2 regions of the Pseudomonas moorei genome follow, and region 2 is predicted to be linked to the other one. Evidence: predicted binding sites of a transcription regulator. Region 2 holds the regulator's gene; the other holds the start of a gene.
The links. Region 2 encodes FliA, which starts transcription of late flagellar genes. Its sites were predicted from a motif close to CTAAAGTTTNNNNNNNNNNNGCCGNTAA; they were not measured.
Positions count from the first base shown of each region.

Region 1: a site for FliA is predicted at 2,357-2,384, ahead of ACGJAX_RS30180 (methyl-accepting chemotaxis protein). Genes of this name have one in related genera too.

Region 1 is NZ_AP035776.1:6,460,305-6,467,499, reverse strand. Features, by position in the region: gene ACGJAX_RS30190 (inorganic phosphate transporter) at 1-1,072, opposite strand, end outside; gene ACGJAX_RS30185 (transporter) at 1,202-2,224, opposite strand; gene ACGJAX_RS30180 (methyl-accepting chemotaxis protein) at 2,500-4,125, shown strand; gene ACGJAX_RS30175 (hypothetical protein) at 4,236-4,682, shown strand; gene ACGJAX_RS30170 (PepSY domain-containing protein) at 4,742-5,047, opposite strand; gene ACGJAX_RS30165 (glycerophosphodiester phosphodiesterase family protein) at 5,166-6,305, opposite strand; gene ACGJAX_RS30160 (DUF2025 family protein) at 6,504-6,830, shown strand; gene ACGJAX_RS30155 (antibiotic biosynthesis monooxygenase) at 6,902-7,195, opposite strand, start outside.
Region 2 is NZ_AP035776.1:6,130,493-6,137,687, reverse strand. Features, by position in the region: gene flhA (flagellar biosynthesis protein FlhA) at 1-165, shown strand, start outside; gene flhF (flagellar biosynthesis protein FlhF) at 177-1,505, shown strand; gene fleN (flagellar synthesis regulator FleN) at 1,622-2,452, shown strand; gene fliA (RNA polymerase sigma factor FliA) at 2,449-3,189, shown strand; gene ACGJAX_RS28610 (chemotaxis response regulator CheY) at 3,356-3,727, shown strand; gene ACGJAX_RS28605 (protein phosphatase CheZ) at 3,747-4,535, shown strand; gene ACGJAX_RS28600 (chemotaxis protein CheW) at 4,582-6,840, shown strand; gene ACGJAX_RS28595 (chemotaxis-specific protein-glutamate methyltransferase CheB) at 6,890-7,195, shown strand, end outside.

The sequences.
Region 1 (7,195 bases), 330 kb from region 2:
GGTTGCCAATGCTACCGGTCAGCGCGGCAAGGGCCGGCACCAACTGCGGCGTGACGGCCTTGCTGCGCACATAGTCGGACAACACTGCCCGTGGGTCGGCGGGCGCGGGTTGCGGGGCACTTTTCACCAGGGCTTGCTGGGTGACTTCGGCCACCGCGGCGAATTGCAACGCCTGATCGGCCGGCATGGTGCGGTTCAGGGCGTAAGCCATCGGCAGCGTACCGACCAGAATCAGCATGATCAGGCCCATGCCTTTCTGGCCGTCGTTGGAGCCGTGGGCGAACGACACGCCCGTGCAGGTCACGATCAGCAGACCGCGAATCCACCAAGGTGGCGGTGTGTCGCCTTTCGGTTCCTTGTACAGCGCGCGGTTCTTCACAAAGGCGCGCAGGGCCAGCAGCAGTAGTGCGGCGAAGCCGAAGCCGACCAGCGGCGACAGCAGCAGTGCATAACCGATCTTGGTCGCTTGCGCCCAGTCCACGCCGCTGGTGCCGTCACGACCGTGCATCAGTGCGTTGGCCACGCCGACACCGATGATCGAGCCGATCAGGGTGTGCGAGGAGGACGCCGGCAGGCCCAGCCACCAGGTGCCGAGGTTCCACAGGATCGCGGCGATCAGCAGGGCGAAGATCATCGCGAACCCGGCGGACGAACCCACTTGCAGAATCAGCTCCACCGGCAGCAGGGCGATGATGCCAAAGGCCACCGCGCCGCTGGAGAGCAACACGCCGAGGAAGTTGAAGAAACCGGACCAGACCACCGCGACGTTCGGTGGCAATGAATTGGTGTAAATCACCGTGGCCACCGCGTTGGCGGTGTCGTGGAAACCGTTGACGAACTCGAAACCCAGGGCAATCAGCAGCGCCACGCCCAGCAGCAGAAACGGCGTCCAGGTGGTCACCACCGTGCCGAGTTCATTCATGTCGTGCATCAGGCTGTAGGCGGTAAACAGCAAGCCAATGGCCAGTACCGCAAAGAACACCACAATGGTGAACAGACCAGGTTTTTTGTCCAACTGCGGTTTTGCGCTACTGACGGGCGCCTGGGTGGCGGAGAAGGTGGGCGTAGCCATCACTGACATTCCTGAGGAGGGAGGTGTATCAGTGATAATCGTTGCCAATTATTACAAGGAGACTGCTTTGGATCAGGGTTTTGGTGTTTCGTGGGCCATCGATCTGTGTGTCCGGTGATGAAGGGCGTGTCAATAATCCTGCTGCTTGCGAAACGCCCAGCGTCCGGCGATCACTGTGAAGGTCGCGACCAGCGCCACCAGGATCCAGAAGCCTTCCGGATCACCGGCCAGCGGAATGCCACCAACGTTCATGCCGAAGAAGCCGGCAATGATATTGATTGGCAGCGCCAGCACCGTCACCACCGTCAGGGTGAACAGCGTGCGGTTGGTCTGTTCGTTGATGTTGGCGGCGATCTCTTCCTGCAACAACTTGATCCGTTCACCCAGCGCCGTGAGGTCGTTGATGATCAACGCGAACTCCTCGGTGGATTTGCGCAGCTCCTTCACGTCTTCCTTTTGCAACCACATCGGCGGGCGATTGAGCAGGCGCAACAGCGACCCCGGCTCCAGCGCCAGCAGCCGTTGCAAGCGCACCAGCACCCGGCGGTTGGCGCCCAGTTCGGCGCGGTTGGTCGACAGGCGCGAGGAGAGTAATTCGTCTTCGACCTGATCGACACTCAAGCTGGTCTTGCGCACGATCTGGGTCAGCACTTCGCCCTGATCGCGCAACAGGTGCACCAGCAGTTCCAGCGGTGAGCGAAAACATTCCCCGGCCTTCACCGAAGAGCGCAACTTGTCCACCGAGTGCAGCGGTTGCAGGCGCGCACTGATGATCAGCCGGCTGCGCACGCACACCCACAGCGTCGAGACATCCGACGAAACCATGCTGCTGAGGTTGAACACCACGTCGTTGACCACCGCCAGCAAGGCCGAATCGACATGCTCGATGCGCGTCGAACGCGAGCCCTCATGCAAGGCCTCGAAAAACTCTTCGGGCAAGTCCAGGTGGCTTTTCATCCAGCGTTCGCACGCGGCGTGGGCCAGATTCAAATGCAGCCAGAGGAATTCGTCGCTGTCGTTCGGTTGCTGCAAGCACTGCAATGCCCTGGCCGAATCGATCTCGCGACCACGCTCTCCGGGACGAAAACTGAAACCGTAAAGCAGGCCGAACAGATCCGGGTCGCGGTGGCTTTGATCGATGCTGTGGTTCATGAGAGCTCGCAAGGTGAGGCGCCTGCTGCGGGTTTTACAGGTTCACTTGCGCCGCATCATCGCAAGCGCTGATGACGTTTTTGTGACGATAAAGTGAAGGCAAACGATTGCTTTACCGGCGGTCGGATTGTCCTCAAGAACGGCTCTGGCACGCCGATCTCGCTTGGGGTAAGTTGCGCGCCTTTGGCCAGAGGCCAGCGCCGCAGACAGGGATGTCCGGATACCTTTCACGCCTTGAACCGGGCGTGTTTCATTCCTGTCATGAGTACTTTCCGATGTTTTTGCAAAAGTCCCTGAGAGCGCAAATTCTCGCCCTGCTGAGCGGCAGTCTGGTCGCGATGTTGCTGATCGCCCTGGCCTGTTTTCACTTTTTGTCCAGCGGTGTCCAGAGCTACGCCAACCTGATCGAGGGGCCGTTGCGCACGTCGCAGCTGATCGATGAGGCCAACCTGCAGTTCAAAGTGCAGGTGCAAGAGTGGAAAAACGTCCTGTTGCGCGGCAAGCAACCGGCGGACCTGGACAAATACTGGAAGCAATTCGAAGACCGTCAGCGCGATGTGCAGGGCATCCTCGGTGAACTGGCCGGGCAGCAGGGCATCGAACCGCCACTGAGATCCCGTATCGAACGCCTGCGTGACGAGCATCGCCAACTGGGCGCCGCGTACCAGAAGGGCCGTGATGCCTACCTGGCAGCGGGTGCAGATCCCGTTGCCGGCGACACCGCAGTCAAGGGCGTGGACCGTACGACCAGCGATCAGATGAGCGCATTGGTCAGCGAGTTGCGCCAGCAGGGCGTGGAGCAGTCGAAACAGCTCAGCGCCAGTGCCGATCGCACCGTATTGCTGGGGATCATCGTGATGCTGGTCTCGGGGCTGTTGATTGGCCTGTTGAGCCTGTGGCTGGTCAACCGCAACCTGGTCGAGCCGATTCGCAAATTGATCGAATACGTGGCGCAACTCAGCCAGGGCAAGTTTGCCGAGCGCGTGTCCAGCAAGCGTCAGGATGAACTGGGCAAACTGGCGATGGCGGCCAATACCTTGCGCGATTTCCTCGCGGAAACCTTCAGCCGTTTGCAACGCAGTGCCACCGATCTGGACAGCGCCAGCGGCGAGCTCAATTCGATTGCCAACTTGATGGCCTGCGGCACCAACGAGCAGTTCAACCGCACCGATCAGGTGGCCACGGCCATGAACGAAATGTCCGCCACCGCCCAGGAAGTCGCCCGCCATGCCGCCGATGCGGCACGGGCCGCCGACGATGCGGATCAGTCCGCGCAGCAGGGCGAGAAAGTCATGCAGGGCACCATCCACACCATCACCCGGATGCGCGGCGAAATCGCCAACACCGCCACGGTCATTCGTCAGCTGGAAACCGACAGCGGGCGCATCGGCAAGGTGCTGGAAGTGATTCGCGGCATCGCCGAACAGACCAACCTGCTGGCGCTCAACGCCGCCATTGAGGCGGCTCGTGCCGGAGAGGCGGGGCGCGGTTTTGCCGTGGTGGCCGATGAAGTGCGCAGCCTGGCCCAGCGCACGGCGGCCTCGATCATCGAAATCAACCAGATCATCCAGACCGTGCAGAGCGGTGCTGTGGACGCGGCCCAGGCGATTGAAAGCGGTCAGTCGCGCAGTGAGGAAAGCGTGCAGCAAGTCACCGAAGCCGGTGCCATGCTCGAACGCATCACCCTGGCCGTGGAAGCGATCCGCGACATGAACCGCCAGATCGCCACGGCCGCCGAGGAGCAGACGTCCGTTGCCGAAGACATCTCGCGCAATCTGACGGAGATCACCAGCATCGCCAGTACCAACCTGGACAACGTGCAGCGCACCGAGGCGGCGAGCAACAACCTGCACGGCTTGTCGGGGGCGTTGAACGAGGTGACGGCGCGTTTGAGCGCGTGATGAAAACGGCTGTGTACCTGCTTGCTTACCGAGTCGGTACACAGTCGATCTCAAGTGCAGGCATGGCGTGGCGATGATGGGGTGAATTCGAACCACTTTGGATAACGCCCATGGTCAGCATCACCTCCGTTTCAATCGCCCAGCCACTGTCGAGCACAGCGACGGCTTCGACCAGTGCCACCAGCACTACTGAAGACACCTCCACCACGGCAGCGACCGCGACATCGGCTGCAAGCGATGGCAGCAAGGTTTCCGCTGGCGGCGCACCGGCGTCGGGTGGCAGCAGCTCCAGCAGCAGCGAAGAGTCCGATGCGGTCAAGGAACTGCGCAAGCAGATCGCCGAGCTGCAAAAGCAGTTGCAGGAACAACAGCAACAACTGCAAGCGGCCCAGGCCAGGCAGGAAAGTGCCGATGCCAAGGCGGCTGATGTGGCGGCGGCTCAATCGCAGATAGCGACAACCTCTGCCTCGTTGCAAACCGCCACCGCATCGCTGTTGCAGGCTTTGCAGGAAGAGGGCGGCAGCACGTCCGGTTCGCTGGTCAGCACGTCGGCGTGAACTGAACACGCGCACAAGCCGCACGAGGGTCGGTCGTGCGGCTTTTGCGCGTGTCGCGGTTACTTGTCTTGCTTGTTCTTCAGGACCTTGCCGGTGGCGGCATCGATGTCCACATCCCACTCGACATTCTGCGCGTCGCGCAATTCGATCTCATACTCGTAACCATTGAAAGGGTTATCCAGCTCGGTTTTGGTGATCGATGCACCCGGGTGCAGGTCCAGCGCGATTTTGTTCAGATCTTCCAACGGCTTGATCTTGCCGTCCTTGACCAGTTGCGGGATCTCGTCCACGCGAACATCGGCCTGCGCGAAACCGGCGGTCAGGGTCAAGGTAGCGGCGGTGAACAGGGCTGTCAGGGTTTTCATGGGCGTCTTTCCTTGGATGAGCTGTTTGAGTGGCGTCAGGTTAAGAGAGGCCACTTAATTCAGCCTTAATTGCCAGGCATCGCTGGCAAGCCAGCGATGCGGGCGCCCCGATCCCCGATCAAAAACCGTTGTTCTGCAGCACCTGCGCCACGCTCGCCGACGCCGGACGCTTGTAGAACTTCAACAACTCGCTCGTGCGGTTGGTAAAGATGCCGTCGACCCCGGCGTCCATGACTTTCTGGTAATCCAGCGCATCGTCGATGGTGTAGACGTGCACCAACAGCCCCTGATCGTGGGTGTACTGGTTCATCCAGGGTTTCACCAGGTCAGCGTAACTTTGATCGCCACCGCGGGTCAGGGCCGCGGACGGGCCGGTGCCGATGGCGCCCTGGGCCTTGGCGTAGTCGATCCAGCGCTCAAATTCGGCTTTGTCTTTGGGCTGCTGTCTGGCGTAGTAAGCGGCTTTGTCTTTCTCGCCGGACTCGGCAAACGGCACGTTGGAGGCCGGCTCGATGTTGCCTTCTCCGACCCATAGCAGCAGGACCTTCGGCACCTGCGGCATTTCCTTTTGCAGCAGCTCAAGGCTGCTCTTCTCGAAGGTTTGCAGGATGACCTTGCCATTGCCCTGGCCGACAGCCACCTGGCTGTTCGACGGTTTGGAACCCGCTGGAATCAGCCAGCCACGGGCCTGGAGTTTTTCCTTGAGATCGCGCTCGATGCCGGGAAACTGCTTGGGCTCCTTGGTTTCGATGTACAGGCCGGGTTTGTGCAGCGGATTGCCTTCGGCGATGTCGATGATTTCATCGAGGGTGAGGATTTTCAGGCCGGCAAAGGCAGGCCGCGCACGATCGGGATAGGCGCTGTTGAACCAGCTGCCGGCGTCCAGGGTTTTCAGTTCGGCGAGGGTGAACGCGGTGGCCGGGCTGTCCTTGCGCTCGGGGAATCGGCTGGCGACGTCGGTGGTGCGTTGCAGGTTGTTGTCGTGCAGGGCGAAGAGCACGCCATCCTTGCTGCGTTGCAGGTCCAGTTCCAGGTAATCGGCACCGAGGTCGCGGGCGGTCTTGTACGCGGCGGCGGTGGATTCCGGCGCGTCGTAGGACGCGCCACGGTGGGCAATCACCGCCGGATGCGGGATGCCCAAATGCGTCGCCAGTGCGGCGGGGCCGGGTTCGCTGGCGGTCTGGTTTTGGGCTTGGGCCTGGCCCAGGCCGAGCAGCATACTCAACAGCAGGGCGCTTTTGCTGAAGGTAGTGGACATGGTCGAAATCCTTTCGCGATGGGTTGTCGAGGCCCTCTCTTGTAGCAACTGAGCGTTACAAGTGCCATCGCCTGATCGACATCCCTCTGTTCAACGTGTTTTTTTGCAGTACCCTTGGCCCCGGCAACTTCCCCGGCAGAGGGAAACCCACTCGCCTTCCTTGCTTGTAAACCATCCATCACCTTTTGTGAGGTTTTCATGCGCATCACTTCCCAGCTCATCTGCCAGGCCGCCGACCAACTCAAAGGTTTCGTCGGGCTCAATCGCAAGACAGGTCGTTACATCGTGCGCTTCAGTGAAGACGCTTTCGGCATGGACGTGGCCGATGACGGCATCATTCCCGCCAGCGAATTCGTCTGGGCGCCCGGTGCCGACCAGACCATGACCCTCAAGCGCGAGTTGATTCAGTTGTTGCTGGATCAGAACATCGATGACCGGATCAACATCACCGAGCCGTTGCGGGTGTACATGCAGCGGCGGGAAGTACCGGAGATTTTGGCGGTCAGGCAATCGGTGCGGGGTTGAGTGCGTGCGGTGAATCGACTGGCCCCATCGCGAGCTTGCTCGCGATGGCTGCCTCAATAACACCGCATCAACTACCGCTGGAACTCGTAAGCCCGCTCAACCCGACACACCCGCGTATGACAATGCGCATACCAGGTCGAGCGTCCCCGTTCGCGAATCGCGCTGTGCTCAGGATGCTGTTTCCACGCCAGAATCGCCGCTTCACTGGCCCAGTACGACACGGTAATCCCCAGCCCGTCATCGCCCCGGGCCGACTCCACTCCGAGGAACCCCGGCTGCTGGCGGGCCAGTTCGACCATGCGCTCGGCCGCTTCGGCATAACCCTGGTCACCTTCGGTACGCAACGAGGTGAAGATCACGGCGAA
Region 2 (7,195 bases):
GAGATGCAAGGTCAACCGGTGATTCTGCTGGTGGCCGGTCCGGTTCGCGCGATGCTCTCGCGATTTGGCCGGCTGGCAGTCCCGGGTTTGCATGTGTTGGCTTACCAGGAAATCCCTGACAACAAGCAAGTGACCATCGTTGCGACAGTAGGGCCCAACGGCTGAGGTAGTGGTTTATGCAAGTTAAGCGTTTTTTCGCCGCCGATATGCGTCAGGCCATGAAGCTGGTTCGTGATGAGCTGGGCGCCGACGCCGCCATCATTGGCAACCGCCGCATTGCCGGTGGTGTCGAGCTCACGGCTGCCCTGGATTACAAACTGTCGGCGCTGGCCCCGCGTGTTCCGAACATGGAACTCGAAGACGAGCTGCGCAAGACTCAATCGCGGATCGTCACCGCCCAGGCTGAATTGAGCCTGCGAGGCGATGGCGAGAGCGACAAGAGCACCAATCGCCAGTTGTTCGCCGGCCTGCCGTTGACCGCCGCCGAGCCGTTGATCGAGCCCACCTATGCCGAACCCCGTCGTCCTGCGCCGGCCGCTGCGCCAGCCTCGAGTGGCGTGGACCCGCGGGCGTTCGATTCGATGCGTTTCGAGCTCAATAGCTTGCGTGAACTGATGGAAGTGCAGCTGGGCTCCCTGGCCTGGAATCAGCTGCAAGGCAGCCGCCCTGAACAGGCGAACCTGTGGCGCCGCCTGCAGCGCATCGGTCTGTCCGGCCCGCTGTCGCGGGATTTGCTGGCGCTGATTACCGATATCGACGAGCCCCGTCAGGCCTGGCGCATGTTGCTGGCGCATCTGGCGCGGATGATCTCCACGCCGGAACTGGAACCACTGGAAGAGGGTGGCGTGATTGCCATGGTCGGCCCCGCCGGCATGGGCAAGACCACCACCCTGGCCAAGCTGGCCGCCCGTTACGTGCTCAAGTACGGCCCGCAGAACATCGCGCTGGTGAGCATGGACAGCTTCCGGATCGGGGCTCAGGAGCAGCTCAAGACCCTCGGTCGGATTCTCAACGTGTCGGTGACCCACGTCGATCCGGGGCAATCGCTGGTGCAAGCGCTGGATCCGTTGCTGCGCAAACGCGTGGTGCTGATCGACACCGCCGGCCTGCAGGCCAGCGATCCGGCCCTGCGCATGCAGCTGGAAAGCCTGGCCGGGCGTGGCATCAAATCGAAAAATTATCTGGTTCTGGCAACCACCAGCCAGAAACAGGTTCTAACCGCCGCTTATCACAGTTACAAGCGCTGCGGGCTCGCGGGCTGCATCCTGACTAAACTGGATGAAACGGCAAGTCTGGGCGAGGTGTTGAGCCTGGCCATCAGTCATGAATTGCCGGTGGCCTACCTGACCGATGGCCCGCGGATCCCGGATGATTTGCATCTGCCGCGTCGTCATCAGTTGGTCAGTCGCGCCGTCAGCGTGCAAATGCAGGAAGAACCCAGCGAAGAAGCCATGGCTGACATGTTCGCTGACATCTACCACAGCCCGACCAAGCAGGTTGGCTGAGGTAAAAATGAATAGTTTTTGTACCTACATCGATGGTCTGCCATGCATTGTTCCGGTTGAGAACGCGCAGCCAGTAATGTGGCCTCCGTCTATGCAAGACAAGGTAAAGAAATAACATGGGCAGCATGCATCCCGTACAGGTGATCGCGGTGACCGGCGGCAAAGGTGGCGTCGGGAAGACTAATGTGTCAGTGAACTTGTCCCTGGCTTTGGCTGAGCTTGGCCGGCGCGTCATGCTGCTGGACGCCGATCTGGGGCTGGCGAACGTCGACGTTCTGTTGGGGCTGACACCCAAACGTACCCTGGCCGACGTGATCGAAGGCCGCTGCGAGCTGCGCGACGTCCTGTTGCAGGGCCCCGGCGGCATCCGCATCGTTCCCGCCGCGTCCGGGACCCAGAGCATGGTTCATCTGAGCCCGGCGCAACACGCCGGCCTGATCCAGGCATTCAGCGATATCGGCGACAATCTCGACGTACTGGTGATCGACACCGCTGCGGGCATTGGTGACTCGGTAGTCAGTTTTGTCCGCGCGGCGCAGGAAGTCCTGCTGGTGGTCTGCGACGAGCCGACGTCGATCACCGACGCCTACGCCTTGATCAAGTTGCTCAACCGCGATTACGGCATGAACCGTTTCCGCGTCCTGGCCAACATGGCGCAGAGCCCGCAGGAAGGCCGCAACCTGTTCGCCAAGTTGACCAAGGTCACGGACCGCTTTCTCGACGTTGCCCTGCAATACGTCGGTGCCGTGCCTTACGACGAAAGCGTGCGCAAGGCCGTGCAGAAGCAGCGCGCCGTCTATGAAGCGTTTCCGCGTTCCAAGTGTTCGCTGGCGTTCAAGGCCATCGCCCAGAAAGTCGATACCTGGCCGCTGCCGGCCAACCCCCGTGGGCACCTGGAGTTTTTCGTCGAGCGCCTCGTGCAACAAACGGCAGGACCCGTGCTATGACCGCCAGCGGTTACAACCTCTACAAGAAGTCGGCACGTGACGCGCAGTACGAATTGATCGAGCGTTACGCGCCACTGGTTAAACGCATTGCCTACCACTTGCTGGCGCGTCTGCCGGCCAGTGTCCAGGTCGAAGACCTGATCCAGGCCGGCATGATCGGCCTGCTGGAAGTCTCGACCAAATACGACGCCAGCAAAGGCGCCAGTTTCGAAACGTACGCGGGCATCCGAATCCGCGGCGCCATGCTCGATGAGGTGCGCAAGGGGGACTGGGCACCTCGTTCGGTTCACCGCAACACGCGCATGGTCAGCGATGCAATTCGCTCGATTGAAGCTAAAACCGGCCGTGACGCTAAAGATCACGAAGTTGCGGCCGAACTCCAATTGAGTCTCGACGATTATTACGGGATTTTGAACGACACCCTGGGCAGCCGGTTATTCAGTTTCGACGATCTGTTGCAGGACGGCGAACACGAAGGGCTGCACGAGGATGGCGCGAGTGCTCATCTCGAGCCGTCGCGCGACCTGGAAGATGAACGCTTTCAGGCGGCGCTGGCGGACGCGATTGCCAATTTGCCGGAGCGTGAGCGACTGGTGTTGGCGCTGTACTACGACGAAGAGTTGAATCTCAAGGAAATCGGTGAGGTCCTGGGGGTTAGCGAATCTCGGGTCAGCCAGTTACACAGCCAGTGCGCGGCCCGTTTGCGGGGGCGTTTGGGAGAGTGGCGAGCGCGTTGAAGGCAGTGTGGGGGCACTGCGACGTGGCGGGTGGGGTGTTGAACCGCGCCGGTCTCGATCCGTTGTACTCCAGACAGTCATTGAGTGCTTTGCCAGATTGATTGAAATGGCGCGTCCAGGTGCTGGGCGCGTTTTAGTCTGCTTGGAGGTCGAATTGGACAAGAACATGAAAATCCTCATCGTTGATGACTTCTCAACGATGCGGCGGATCATAAAAAACCTGTTGCGTGACCTTGGGTTCACCAACACGGTCGAGGCCGACGATGGCACTACCGCCATTCCGGTTCTCAACAGCGGGAGCATCGACTTTCTGGTGACGGACTGGAACATGCCTGGCATGACCGGTATCGATCTGCTGCGCCACGTGCGTGCCGATGAAAAGCTCAAGCATCTGCCGGTGCTGATGGTGACCGCCGAAGCCAAGCGCGAGCAGATCATCGAAGCCGCCCAGGCCGGTGTTAACGGCTATGTGGTCAAACCCTTCACGGCCCAGGCGTTGAAAGAAAAAATCGAAAAGATTTTCGAACGCATCGGTTGAACTGCGCCACGGGGGAGCTATGGGGCATAACGAATCATCGCAGGGCGATTTCGAATCGACCCTGAAAAAACACGCCGTCGAACTGGTCGCGAGCCTTGAAAAGGGCAGGTTCGGCGATGCTGTGCAATTGATCCATGAGCTCAACCAGACCCGTGACCGCGGCCTGTACCAGGAAGTGGGCAAGCTCACCCGCGAGCTGCATAGTGCGATCGTCAATTTTCAGATTGACCCGCACATGCCGCAAGCCGAGGAAGTGTCACAGATCACCGATGCCACCGAGCGTCTGGGGTATGTGGTCAAGCTGACGGAGGCTGCGGCCAACCGCACCATGGACCTGGTGGAAAACGCCACGCCGCTGGTCAATCGCCTGAGTGAAGAAGCCCAGGCCTTGAGCACGGACTGGGGACGTTTCATGCGCCGCGAAGTCGGGGCTGAAGAGTTCCGCGAGCTGGCCCGGCGAGTCGACGGGTTCCTGGCGCGCAGCAGTGAAGACGGGCGTGCGGTGTCGAGCAACCTCAACGACATTCTGCTCGCCCAGGATTACCAGGACCTCACCGGTCAGGTGATCAAGCGTGTGACCCAACTGGTCACCGAAGTCGAAAGCAACCTGCTCAAGCTCGTGCTCATGGCCAGTCAGGTGGACCGCTTCGCGGGCATCGAACATGACCGTGAAGCGATGCTTGCAGAAAAAGATCCACAAAAACATCTCTCTCAGGGTGAAGGTCCGCAGATTCATGCCGATAAAAGAGAAGACGTTGTGTCCGGTCAGGACGATGTGGACGATTTGCTATCCAGCCTAGGGTTTTAGAGTTCTAGGTATTTTAGGTTTTTAGACCTGTAGGAGCACACCCTTAATGAGCTTCGGCGCCGATGAAGAGATCCTTCAGGATTTCCTGGTTGAGGCCGGCGAGATTCTAGAGCAACTGTCCGAACAACTGGTCGAGCTGGAAAGCCGGCCGGATGACGCGGACCTGCTCAATGCAATTTTTCGCGGTTTTCACACTGTAAAAGGGGGCGCCGGCTTCCTCCAGCTCAACGAGTTGGTGGAGTGCTGTCACATCGCCGAGAACGTGTTCGACATCCTGCGCAAGGGCGAACGTCGCGTCGACTCGGAATTGATGGACGTGGTTCTCGAAGCACTGGACGCGGTGAACAGCATGTTCAGCGAAGTCCGCGAGCGTAGCCCGATCACGGCGGCCACACCCGAATTGCTCGCAGCCCTGGCCCGTCTGGCCGAGCCGCAAACCGCTGACGAGGCGGCGCCTGCACCTGCGGTAGAAGAAGTGGTGCAAGAGCCTGTTGCCGAAAGCGAGTCGGGCGACATCACTGACAATGAATTCGAACAACTGCTGGACTCGCTGAATGCCGTCAAGGCTCAGGCCGAAGCGCCAGCCGCTCCAGCAGCAGATAGCGCTGCCGCTGCCAGTGACGAAATCACTGACGCCGAGTTCGAGTCACTGCTCGATCAATTGCATGGTAAAGGTCAGTTCGCCGTCGATGCCCTGGCATCACCTGCGGCGTCCAGCGAACCGCCTGCGCCTAAAGCGCCAGGCGACAGCTCCGACATCACCGACGACGAATTCGAAGCGTTGCTCGATCAGTTGCACGGCAAGGGCAACTTTGCGGTCGACGCACTGGAATCGGCCATCGCTTCGGTGCCGGCGCCGGCAGCACCTGCCGCTGCGGCGGCGGGTAGCGATCTGATCACCGATCACGAGTTCGAATCGCTGCTCGACGAATTGCACGGCAAAGGCAAGTTCACTGATGTGGGTACTGCTGCAACCGGTACCGCCGCTTCGGTGGCCACGCCAGTCGCCAAGGCAGCAGCGCCGAAACCTGTCGCCAAAGCCCCCGAACCCAAAGCTGAAGCGCCGGCGCCTGCCGCCGCACCGGCAGCCGCCCGTGCCCCGGCCGCTCCGCCTGCGGAGAAGCCGGCCAGCGAAGCCGAGACCACCGTGCGGGTCGATACCGCGCGTCTCGACGAAATCATGAACATGGTCGGCGAATTGGTATTGGTGCGTAACCGCCTGGTCCGCCTGGGGGCCAACAGCGCCGACGAGGCCATGTCCAAGGCGGTGTCGAACCTGGATGTGGTTACCGCCGATCTGCAAACCGCGGTCATGAAGACCCGGATGCAACCGATCAAGAAGGTCTTCGGTCGCTTCCCGCGTCTGGTTCGCGACCTGGCTCGCCAGCTCAAGAAAGAGATCAACCTGGAACTGGTCGGCGAAGAAACCGACCTCGACAAGAACCTCGTCGAGGCCCTGGCCGACCCGTTGGTCCACTTGGTCCGTAACGCGGTCGACCACGGCATCGAGTCGCCGGAAGAACGCGAAGCTTCGGGCAAGGCCCGTGGCGGCAAGGTGATCCTGGCCGCGGAACAGGAAGGCGACCACATCCTGCTGTCGATCTCCGATGACGGCAAGGGCATGGACCCGAACGTCCTGCGCTCCATCGCGGTAAAACGCGGAGTGATGGACAAGGACGCGGCCGATCGCCTGAGCGACACCGAGTGCTACAACCTGATCTTCGCCCCGGGCTTCTCGACCAAGACCGAGATTTCCGACGTGTCGGGTCGTGGCGTGGGCATGGACGTGGTGAAAACCAAGATCTCCCAGCTCAACGGTTCGATCAACATCTACTCGGCCAAGGGCCAGGGTTCGAAGATCGTCATCAAGGTGCCGTTGACCCTGGCGATCATGCCGACACTGATGGTCATGCTCGGCAACCAGGCGTTCGCGTTCCCGCTGGTGAACGTCAACGAGATTTTCCACCTCGACCTGTCGACCACCAACGTGGTGGACGGCCAGGAAGTGGTGATCGTGCGGGACAAGGCGCTGCCGTTGTTCTACCTCAAGCGCTGGCTGGTCAGCTCCGCCGCTCATGAAGAGCAGCGCGAAGGCCATGTGGTGATCCTTTCCGTGGGCACTCAGCGGATCGGCTTCGTTGTCGATCAACTGGTGGGTCAGGAAGAAGTGGTCATCAAGCCATTGGGCAAAATGCTCCAGGGAACCCCGGGCATGTCGGGCGCCACCATTACCGGTGACGGCCGCATCGCGCTGATTCTCGATGTTCCGAGCATGCTCAAGCGTTACGCCACGCGGCGTATTTGATTCTGATGGAGCGGGGCGACTGAGCCTCGCTCCGTCTAACGGAGTGTTTATGGCAGTCAAAGTCCTGGTGGTGGACGATTCGGGGTTTTTCCGCCGCCGCGTCTCGGAAATTCTTTCAGCGGATTCGAATATCCAGGTCGTCGGCACGGCGACCAACGGAAAAGAGGCGATTGATCAGGCTCTGGCCCTCAAGCCCGACGTGATCACCATGGACTACGAGATGCCGATGATGGACGGCATCACGGCGGTGCGGCACATCATGCAGCGCTGCCCGACCCCGGTGTTGATGTTTTCCTCGCTGACCCACGAAGGCGCCCGGGTCACCCTGGATGCGCTGGACGCCGGCGCGGTGGAC